DNA from 3 places in the Staphylococcus sp. CoH_129_LAB_1 genome. Region 2 is predicted to be linked to each of the others. Evidence: predicted binding sites of a transcription regulator. Region 2 holds the regulator's gene; each other region holds the start of a gene.
The links. The regulator LexA, encoded in region 2, represses DNA repair genes until DNA is damaged. The targets are predictions, from matches to a motif close to CGAACATATGTTCG.
Positions count from the first base shown of each region.

Region 1: parE (DNA topoisomerase IV subunit B) is a predicted target of LexA. The motif match lies at 1,786-1,799, and genes of this name have one in related genera.
Region 3: AC2FB1_RS08555 (Y-family DNA polymerase) is a predicted target of LexA. The motif match lies at 2,023-2,036, and genes of this name have one in related genera.

Region 1 is NZ_JBXWKZ010000027.1:24,991-28,287, reverse strand. Features, by position in the region: partial or broken gene AC2FB1_RS08615 (transposase) at 1-290, opposite strand, end outside; gene AC2FB1_RS08610 (HesB/YadR/YfhF family protein) at 565-864, opposite strand; gene plsY (glycerol-3-phosphate 1-O-acyltransferase PlsY) at 1,012-1,620, opposite strand; gene parE (DNA topoisomerase IV subunit B) at 1,815-3,297, shown strand, end outside.
Region 2 is NZ_JBXWKZ010000015.1:11,154-14,450, forward strand. Features, by position in the region: gene AC2FB1_RS06035 (DUF896 domain-containing protein) at 1-205, opposite strand, end outside; gene AC2FB1_RS06040 (GNAT family N-acetyltransferase) at 387-920, opposite strand; gene sosA (DNA damage-induced cell division inhibitor SosA) at 1,304-1,537, opposite strand; gene lexA (transcriptional repressor LexA) at 1,681-2,301, shown strand; gene AC2FB1_RS06055 (CAP domain-containing protein) at 2,505-3,297, opposite strand, start outside.
Region 3 is NZ_JBXWKZ010000027.1:12,182-15,478, reverse strand. Features, by position in the region: gene mprF (bifunctional lysylphosphatidylglycerol flippase/synthetase MprF) at 1-13, shown strand, start outside; gene msrA (peptide-methionine (S)-S-oxide reductase MsrA) at 47-562, opposite strand; gene AC2FB1_RS08565 (LCP family protein) at 703-1,686, shown strand; gene thmT (2-hydroxymuconate tautomerase) at 1,766-1,951, opposite strand; gene AC2FB1_RS08555 (Y-family DNA polymerase) at 2,099-3,297, shown strand, end outside.

The DNA of each region.
Region 1 (3,297 bases), on a different contig from region 2:
ATCGTTTTATGAGAAGGTTTTTGATTTTGTGATAGCCACATCATTCGAATGATATTATTCAGTCATTTTTCTATCTTACGTCCTGAAAACACAGATTGCGTGTAGGCATATAGAATGACTTTTAACATCATTTTTAGATGGTATGATGTTGCACCACGATGACGTCTGAATTCATCGAATTTAGTCTTAGGAATGATTTCTACAATATCATTTACATGTCGTGAAATATCATTTGTGGGTATAAGAATTGACGTTTCCATTAGTAGAGTCATATTATATTCTTTATACATAAGACACCTCGTTAATTTAGTTTAGTGATATTTATTAAATTATACGAAAGTGCCTTATTTTTTTAGTATTTCAATGTAAAATTATATATAAATACAAAGTGTTTTGGCGAGACTCTTGAGGGAACAGGACAAGCTGAAGACTACAGGCTGAAGCTGTCCCCTAAGAAAGCGATTCAACAATACGTAGTATTGTAAATAAAGAAGCCAGTAAATGAATTTATAATACACTCATTTACTGGCTATTTTGTTAGGGATTATGTCCCAGTCTCTTTTTTTAATTAATTGTAGAATAAGCAATTTCATCTTCATGGTCTACTTTTTCAACGATAATATCATGATCTTCAAAGTACCATAAGTCATCTTCTGAAACTACTATAGTTAAATTATTATAATTTTCACGATAACCTATCTCAACGTCATTGATCGGTTCTACTCGAAATGCTGGGCTAAAACCTTGTTTAAGCTGAAATTCTCCACCATATCTCACGTAAAATTGTAATATTTTATTCTCTTTTGGTAAATCTAATTCACTTTTAAACCATTCAACTGCTTCATCAGTCAAGTTGATTTTCATTGTATGAACCATCCTTTATATTAATCATTATAATATTTATCATGTAGAAACTGCTTGAATTATAGCATAATATCATCCATATCAAACATGAGCCATTTCTCGTGGGCTAAATACGATTATTCGCATTTAGTGTATGAAACTCCTATTCTACATCCATTTTATTTTAGGTTCTTCACCTTTAAAAATCCTAACAATATTAGAACGGTGTCTAAAAATCAAAATAATTGATACAAAAGCACTCATTCCAAATAATATGTAATCATGAATAATTAATGAACATATTACGCAGCTAATGGCTGCAACAATACTTGATAATGATACATACTTTGTTAAATATAAAATTCCAAAGAATATGATTGCTAAAATTAAAAGTAAGATTGGATTAACGCCTAATACAACTCCAGCACTTGTGGCTACAGCTTTACCCCCTTTAAATTTAAGATAAATAGGATAAACGTGACCAAGTATTGCAAAAATACCTACAATTAAGCCATGTGTGAAGAATGTGCTAATAGGGCCATTAGCATGCACTGGAAACCATACTGGGAAAAATACAGTAATGAATCCTTTAAATATATCTAAAAAAGTAACGATAAATCCAGTTGGTTTACCTAAAACTCTAAAACTATTTGTAGCACCAGTATTACCGCTTCCAAATTGTCTAATATCTTTTTTTAAAAAAAGTTTTCCTATAACATAACCATTTGGAATAGCTCCAATGAGATAGCTTAAAATCAACATGAGAACTATCATCATAATTCGTTTACACATCCCTTATATAATGTAGCTATATTTTATCACAAAGTGTTCCATACAACGATTGAAAATTAAAAAAACCCTTTATTATATTAAGTTAAATATAACTCTTACTTGCATTTTGATGCGTTTTATATAAGAATAACTATTGTAAAGTTAAAAAAACGAACGTACGTTTGTAGGAGGAGAACGCATTGGCAACAAAAAAGACAAATCATTACTCAGATGATTCGATTCAAGTATTAGAAGGACTTGAAGCAGTTAGAAAACGTCCAGGCATGTATATTGGATCAACTGATAAACGTGGATTACACCATTTAGTATATGAAATTGTCGATAACTCCGTCGATGAGGTTTTAAATGGTCATGGTAATGAAATTGATGTAACAATCAATAAAGATAATAGCATTTCAGTGGAAGATAATGGGAGAGGTATGCCAACTGGAATGCATGCGTCAGGTAAACCTACTGTAGAAGTTATTTTTACAGTATTACATGCTGGAGGTAAATTTGGGCAAGGTGGATATAAAACTTCTGGAGGACTTCACGGTGTTGGTGCTTCTGTAGTTAATGCATTAAGTGAATGGTTAGAAGTCGAAATTCATCGAGATGGACAAATTTATAAGCAATCCTTTAAAGATGGCGGTATTCCAACTTCTGGTTTAGAAAAAGTGGGGAAAACTAAGAAAACAGGTACAAAAGTTACATTTAAACCAGACCCAAGTATTTTTAAAGCAACAACCTCATTTAATTTTGATACATTAAGTGAGCGCTTACAAGAATCAGCTTTCTTATTAAAAAACTTAAAAATCACATTGAAAGACATACGTGATGGAAAAGAACGTGAGGATGTTTATCATTATGAAGAAGGTATTAAAGAATTTGTAAGTTATATAAACGAAGGTAAAGAAGTGTTACATGATGTTACGACATTTACAGGTGCCGCAAATGGAATCGAAGTAGATGTTGCTTTTCAATATAACGATCAATATTCTGAAAGTATATTAAGTTTTGTTAATAATGTACGTACAAAAGATGGCGGAACTCATGAAGTAGGATTTAAAACGGCAATGACACGCGTATTTAATGACTACGCACGTCGCATTAATGAACTTAAAGTTAAAGATAAAAACTTAGATGGTAATGACATTAGAGAAGGATTAACTGCAGTGATTTCTGTACGTATTCCAGAAGAGTTATTGCAATTTGAGGGACAAACTAAATCTAAACTTGGAACGTCTGAAGCGCGTAGTGCAGTTGATTCTGTTGTTTCTGAAAAATTACCTTATTATTTGGAAGAAAAGGGTCAATTATCTAAATCTCTTGTAAAAAAAGCTATTAAAGCTCAACAAGCGAGAGAAGCGGCCCGTAAAGCACGGGAAGATGCACGTTCTGGTAAGAAAAACAAACGTAAAGATACATTATTATCAGGAAAGTTAACCCCTGCTCAAAGTAAAAATACTGAGAAAAATGAATTATATCTTGTCGAAGGGGACTCAGCAGGTGGTTCAGCTAAACTTGGAAGAGATAGAAAATTCCAGGCTATTTTACCTTTACGTGGTAAAGTGATTAATACTGAAAAAGCAAAACTTGAAGATATTTTCAAAAATGAAGAAATTAATACAATTATTCATACAATTGGTGCAGGCGTTGGTAACGATTTTAAATTAGAAGATA
Region 2 (3,297 bases):
TGAGTTTCTCCGGCGTTACATCATTGCCTTCTGGATCAATAACTTTTGTGCTTTCAATTTGTTGTTTGAAACCTTTTCTAAAAGAATCTAAATATTGTTTACGTAACTTAGATTGCTCTTTTGCCTCAGCTTCTGTTAGACCTTGTTCTTTTTTCTTCTTAGCTAATTCATTAATTCTATCTATATTCAAATTATTTTCAGACATATAATCACTCTTCCTATTTTAAATTTATTAACATCAATTACCTTATTAAATAAAACTAAATAAGAGATAAAAATATCAAATATGAATCATTTCTCTCATTCTAAAATAAAGTACTTTTAATATAATAGTTTATATTCCCATTTCTTAAAATCTTTAACTTCTTTTCACCTTATTATTATTTCTAGTTATTGAAAAATACATCTGGATATTCAATTATACCTGACTCTATTTTTAATGCATTTTCTTTTAATTCAATAGCCATTAAAAACTCATCTGGCACTTCAAACGGAGCTTTAAGCTCCCATTTAGATGCTTTTTTAAATCCAAATTTAGGATAATAATTTGAATGTCCCATTACAATTACTGATCCAAAATTTAACGACCTTGCTTTATCTAAAGCAGTTGTTATTAAACGTTTACCTACACCTCTATTTTGATACTCCGGTAAAACAGACACAGGCGCCAAAGCTAATGATGCTTTTTTATTTTCATTATTGATAATAAAAATTTTAGACAACAATATATGACCTATGATTTTTCCATTATATAGCGCAACTAATGATAAATCAGGAATAAATGCATCTGAATTTCTCAAATTTGCAACTAAACTATGTTCATCTTGATCACTATATGGTTCATTTTCAAATGCTTTTTTTACAATTTGCTCAGTAAACTGATAATCTTCTTTTGTTTCTTTTCTAATTATAAAATTCACTATCTCACCTTATCATTTTAAATTTAATGACTAAATAGTATTAACATGAACTATTCAAATCATTTTTATAAAAGCTAAAGATTATTCATTCATAGTCATATAATCTACTTTCTACTATTTTAACATGTCCACCATATTCAACTTAAATATTGACTTGTTCTTTATGATAAAGAAAACAAACTATTATGCTATTATTTTTTAGTTTACACATTTATCAGCTAATCATTGTAAATTCAAAGATATTAGAATGCTAAGACATCATCTAAAATATGTAAGTATATTATTATAATAAAATACCGCAAATTTTACTAAAATCCACGGTATTTTCATATATTTTAATTTTCTAATGTTGATTAAAAACAAAAACTGATAATCCTCAAACTTTATTTAACTAATGCGAACACTTTATAGTCTGTTTGTTCTGTATTATCTTGAACGTCGTTCTTATTATTCTCATTTAAAATCGCTTTTTTCGGGATAGTATGATCAGTGATTTCGTACGTGTGTTCCATATGAGCGTTCTGATATAAATTTATGAAAAACACCAAAAAAACGATGCAAGATACTACTAGAACAGTTATATTTGTAATGATATTACTAGTATGATTACGAAACATTTAACTACACCCCTAGAACATTTGTTTGTATATAAAGTTTAACAGAACGGATGTTCTTAGTCAAGACTATTGCGAACAAATGTTTGTTTAAAAATTTAAAAAATGCTATACTATATTAAAATAAATCTAGGGAGTGCCTATATATGAGAGAATTAACAAAAAGACAAAGTGAGATTTATGACTATATTAAACATGTTGTTCAAACAAAGGGCTATCCGCCAAGTGTAAGAGAAATTGGTGAAGCAGTTGGTCTTGCTTCAAGTTCAACAGTTCACGGTCATTTATCTAGACTAGAAGAAAAAGGTTATATAAGAAGAGATCCTACTAAGCCTAGAGCAATTGAAATTGTTAGTGATCAAAATAATGACATGACTAGAGAAGAAACTATTTATGTTCCTGTTATCGGTAAAGTTACAGCCGGAGTTCCAATTACCGCAGTCGAAAATATAGAAGAATACTTTCCATTACCAGAACATTTAACGTCTACACATAATAGTGATGTATTCATTTTAAATGTTATTGGCGAAAGTATGATTGAAGCAGGTATCTTAGATGGTGATAAAGTTATTGTTAGAAGCCAAACTATTGCTGAAAATGGAGATATTATCGTAGCAATGACTGAAGATGATGAAGCTACTGTAAAACGCTTTTTCAAAGAAAAAAATCGATATCGTTTACAACCAGAAAATAGTGCTATGAGTCCTATATATTTAGATAATGTAACAGTTATCGGTAAAGTCATTGGTCTATATAGAGAATTGTAGTTTATATCTTTTTCGTTACGTTAAAATCTCTTATATATGTTTAATATATAAAAAACTAGAAGCGCATAGCCGCTTCTAGTTTTATTTTTTATTTAAAATCTCTTTTACTTTATCAAGTATGTCTTTTTTCTTATTTTTCTTTGTAGGCATAATATCAACTTCCTTGCAAAAAGAAAATACCCCTATATACTATAAATCAAACATTATCCTGTGTAGTTTTCTGTCCAAAATGGTTGTCGATGATTATTAAAATCTACACCTACACCTAATGTATTAACGTGCGTATTTAAAATATTTTCCCGGTGTCCTAGAGAATTCATAAGTCCTTCGTGAGCATAAATACTACTTTGTTGACCATAAGCTAAATTTTCGGCAGCAGTATTAAATTGAATACCATCACGTTTCATTCTATCGAAAGGTGAATGACCATTTAAATCAGTATGATCAAAATAATTATTTTTAACCATATCTTCACTATGTTTTCTTGCAGTATTAGATATTTTTTTAGAATAATCCAATGTATTTAATCCGTGTTGTTTTCTTTCTGCATTAACTAAATCAAAATTTTGATATTCAAAGCTTTTTTCTAGCGTTGTAGATGGTGCACCATATTGCTTTTGTAATCGATTTTCCATTGATTCACTCACTTGCAATAAAGCTGTTAAGTTATTTTGATTATGTTTATCGTAAAATACTGTTGTATAAATATTATCTTTATAAAAAATATCATATTCATTATTTTTTACAACAAAACGATAACGTCCTTTTGCAATTTTATCTACTGGTTTACCAAGACGCTGTTCGACCACCCTTTTAGGAGTATTGTATTTGATTTTAGATTTTGAAGTTATAATATTTTGATTACTAAACAAAGCAGTTACTTTATTATTAATGTAACTTACCATTAAGAAATTTTGATAATCATTATTATAATAAGTATACCATTTTGTACCATATTCATTTGAAGTCACTCTTTTGGGTCGTCCTATCTTACTT
Region 3 (3,297 bases), on a different contig from region 2:
TAGACATAAATAAAAAAGATATCCGAAAATATATTCGGATATCTTTTTATGAGTTAGAATTAGGATTATAATTTGCTCGATCTTGTTGTTCTTGTGCGTAACGTTCAGGATTCTTTTTATAGAAGTCTTGGTGATATTCTTCAGCTTTATAAAATTTTGAAGCGGGTAGAACTTTAGTAGCAATGGCTTTGTCAGAATGCATTGTTTTTTCTAATTTTTTGATATAGTTAGTTGCGACTTTTTTTTGATCGTCATTTGTATAAAAAATGGCTGTTTGATATTGTGACCCTCTATCTTGAAATTGACCATCAGCATCTAATGGATCAATGACCGAAAAGAAAATTTCTAATAATTTATGATAAGAAAATAAAGCAACATCATATTCTATTTTAACAGTCTCATAGTGTCCAGTAGTTCCGCTTTTCACTTGTTCATAAGTTGGATTTTCAACTGAACCCCCCATAAAACCTGATGTTACTGATTCAATACCTTCGAATTGATCAAACGGTTTTGTCATACACCAGAAACAGCCTCCTGCAAAGTATGCTGTATTAATATTCATTTATGCCATCCTTTCATAACACCTTTGTAATATTTATTGAAAAAACTTGATTTTTTAAGATATTTTATATAACTTATTTATATATTATAGTATATCCAAATATTATTTTGAAGATTTTAAAGAGTATAAGGTAGGTAAATATGACAGAAAAGAAGGATAATACAGTATTAAGACGGCAAACAGGGACAACGACACCTTCTAAACGACGAAAGAAGAAAAAACTTCGAAAATTACCTTTTGTAATACTGATTATTGTAGTTTTACTTATTGCAGTGATTACGTATGTCGTTCATGGATATCAAAATGGCATGAAATATGCACAGGAACATGCAAAAGATATTAAAATTCATAAATTTAATGGAGCCGTTAAAAATGATGGAAAAATCACAGTATTAATGCTCGGTGCTGACCAAGCTAATGGAGGGAAATCAAGAACTGACTCTATTATGGTTGTGCAATACGATTATATTAAGAAAAAAATGAAAATGATGTCAGTTATGCGTGATATTTATGCGGAAATTCCCGGTTATGATAAATATAAAATTAACGCTGCATATTCACTTGGTGGGCCAGAGCTATTGAGACAAACGTTAAATAAAAATTTAGGTATTAATCCTGAATATTATGCAGTCATTGATTTCACTGGTTTTGAAAAAATGGTTGATGAGCTAGAACCTAATGGTGTGCCAATTGACGTTGAAAAAGATATGTCAGAAAATATTGGAGTATCATTGAAAAAAGGGCATCATCGATTAAATGGTAAAGAATTATTAGGTTATGCAAGATTTAGACATGATCCAGAGGGAGATTTTGGACGTGTAAGACGTCAACAGCAAGTTATGCAAACACTTAAGAAAGAATTAATTACCCCAAGTACAATCGTAAAATTGCCTAAAGTAGCTGGTATATTAAGAGGATATATTAATACAGATATGCCAAACTCAGCTATTTTCCAAACAGGACTAAGCTTTGGAATAAGAGGCGATAAAAATGTGGAAACACTAACTGTGCCGATAAAAAATTCTTATCAAGATATTAATACTAACAACGATGGTAGCGCACTAGATATTGATAAAGAGAAAAATAAAAAAGCAATAGAGTCGTTTTTAGAGGATAATAAATAAGCAGGCCGTTTCGGTCTGCTTATTTATTATCCTCTTTAACTACAATAATATTATTATGTAAACTTCAATAATTATTATATTATTGATCAGATTTTCTTACGCCTGCTACACCGTAGTGATTTTTCTTCATTTCTTCAATGACTATATGGATAGCTTCTCTGTTTGCTCCTGTTGTCTTCTCTACTGCATTCGTAACTTCTGTAACTAAGTTTTTTAATTGTTCATCTGAACGTCCTTCTAATAACTTTACATTTACAATCGGCATGATTTGTCCTCCTTACATAATTATATGCTTAGTATATCACTTTTAAAAAAAGCATATCAAGATATTTATGTAGAACGTACGTTCTTTTCGTTATTGAAATAGAACGTGTGTTCCTATATAATTAAATTGTCTAAGGAGGGCGCTGATATGTATGATTATAATTTACTTGAAGATAGGGATATATTGTGTGTAGACCAAAAGAGTTTTTATGCTAGTGTATCTTGCATTGAAAAAGGATTAGATCCTTTAAAGACAAAGTTAGCAGTGGTAGCCGACACTAAACGGCAAGGATCTGTTGTTTTAGCAGCAACACCTAAATTGAAAGAACTTGGTATTAAAACCGGCTCAAGATTATTTGAAATTCCACATCGTAATGATATTTATGTTATTAATCCAAGTATGAGAAGATATCTAGAAATATCTTTAAAAATTTCCAAAATTGCTCTTAAATATGTCCCAGGAGAAGATTTATATCAATATAGTATTGATGAATTTTTTATGGATGTAACAAACAGCTATCATCGTTTTAATACTACAGTATATTCTTTTGCTAAGTGTTTTCAAAAAGAAATTTTAGATAAGACAGGGATATATTGCACGATAGGTATTGGTTCTAATATGTTACTTAGTAAAGTAGCAATGGATATTGAAGCTAAACATACAAAAGAAGGTATTACTGAGTGGCGATACCATGATATACCAGATAAATTATGGTGTATCTCACCCTTAAAATCATTTTGGGGAATCAATAAAAAAACAGAAATAAAGCTAAATAAAAAAGGAATAATTACAATAGGCGATTTAGCACATTACCCCCATAGGTATTTGAAGAGAGACTTTGGTATATTAGGTACAGATATGCATTTACATGCCAATGGTATAGATCAAAGCAAAATAAGAGAAAAAAGTAAAATTAGTAATCCAGCTATATGTAAAAGTCAAATTTTGATGAGAGATTATCAATTTAATGAAACAAAAATTGTTATGCAAGAGTTGATTGAAGATGTTGCTTATAGATTAAGAGAAAGAAAAAAATTAGCACGTACAATACATTTCTCATTTGGATATACTAAAGGTGGAGGAATACATAAACAACACACTTTAACAGATGCTACAAATCTAGAACGAGATATAGTTAAAGTCGTCAATGATTATGCAAATCAGTTATGTGATAAACATGCTTTATATCGTACGTTAAGTATTTCACTAACACAACTCGTTAATGAAGAAAATCGACAATTAAATTTATTTGTAAATGAATATGAAAAACAACGAGAAGAAAATTTAGCTAAAACGATTGATGCGTTACAAAGGAAATATGGTAAAGGTATCGTTTCAAAAGCAAT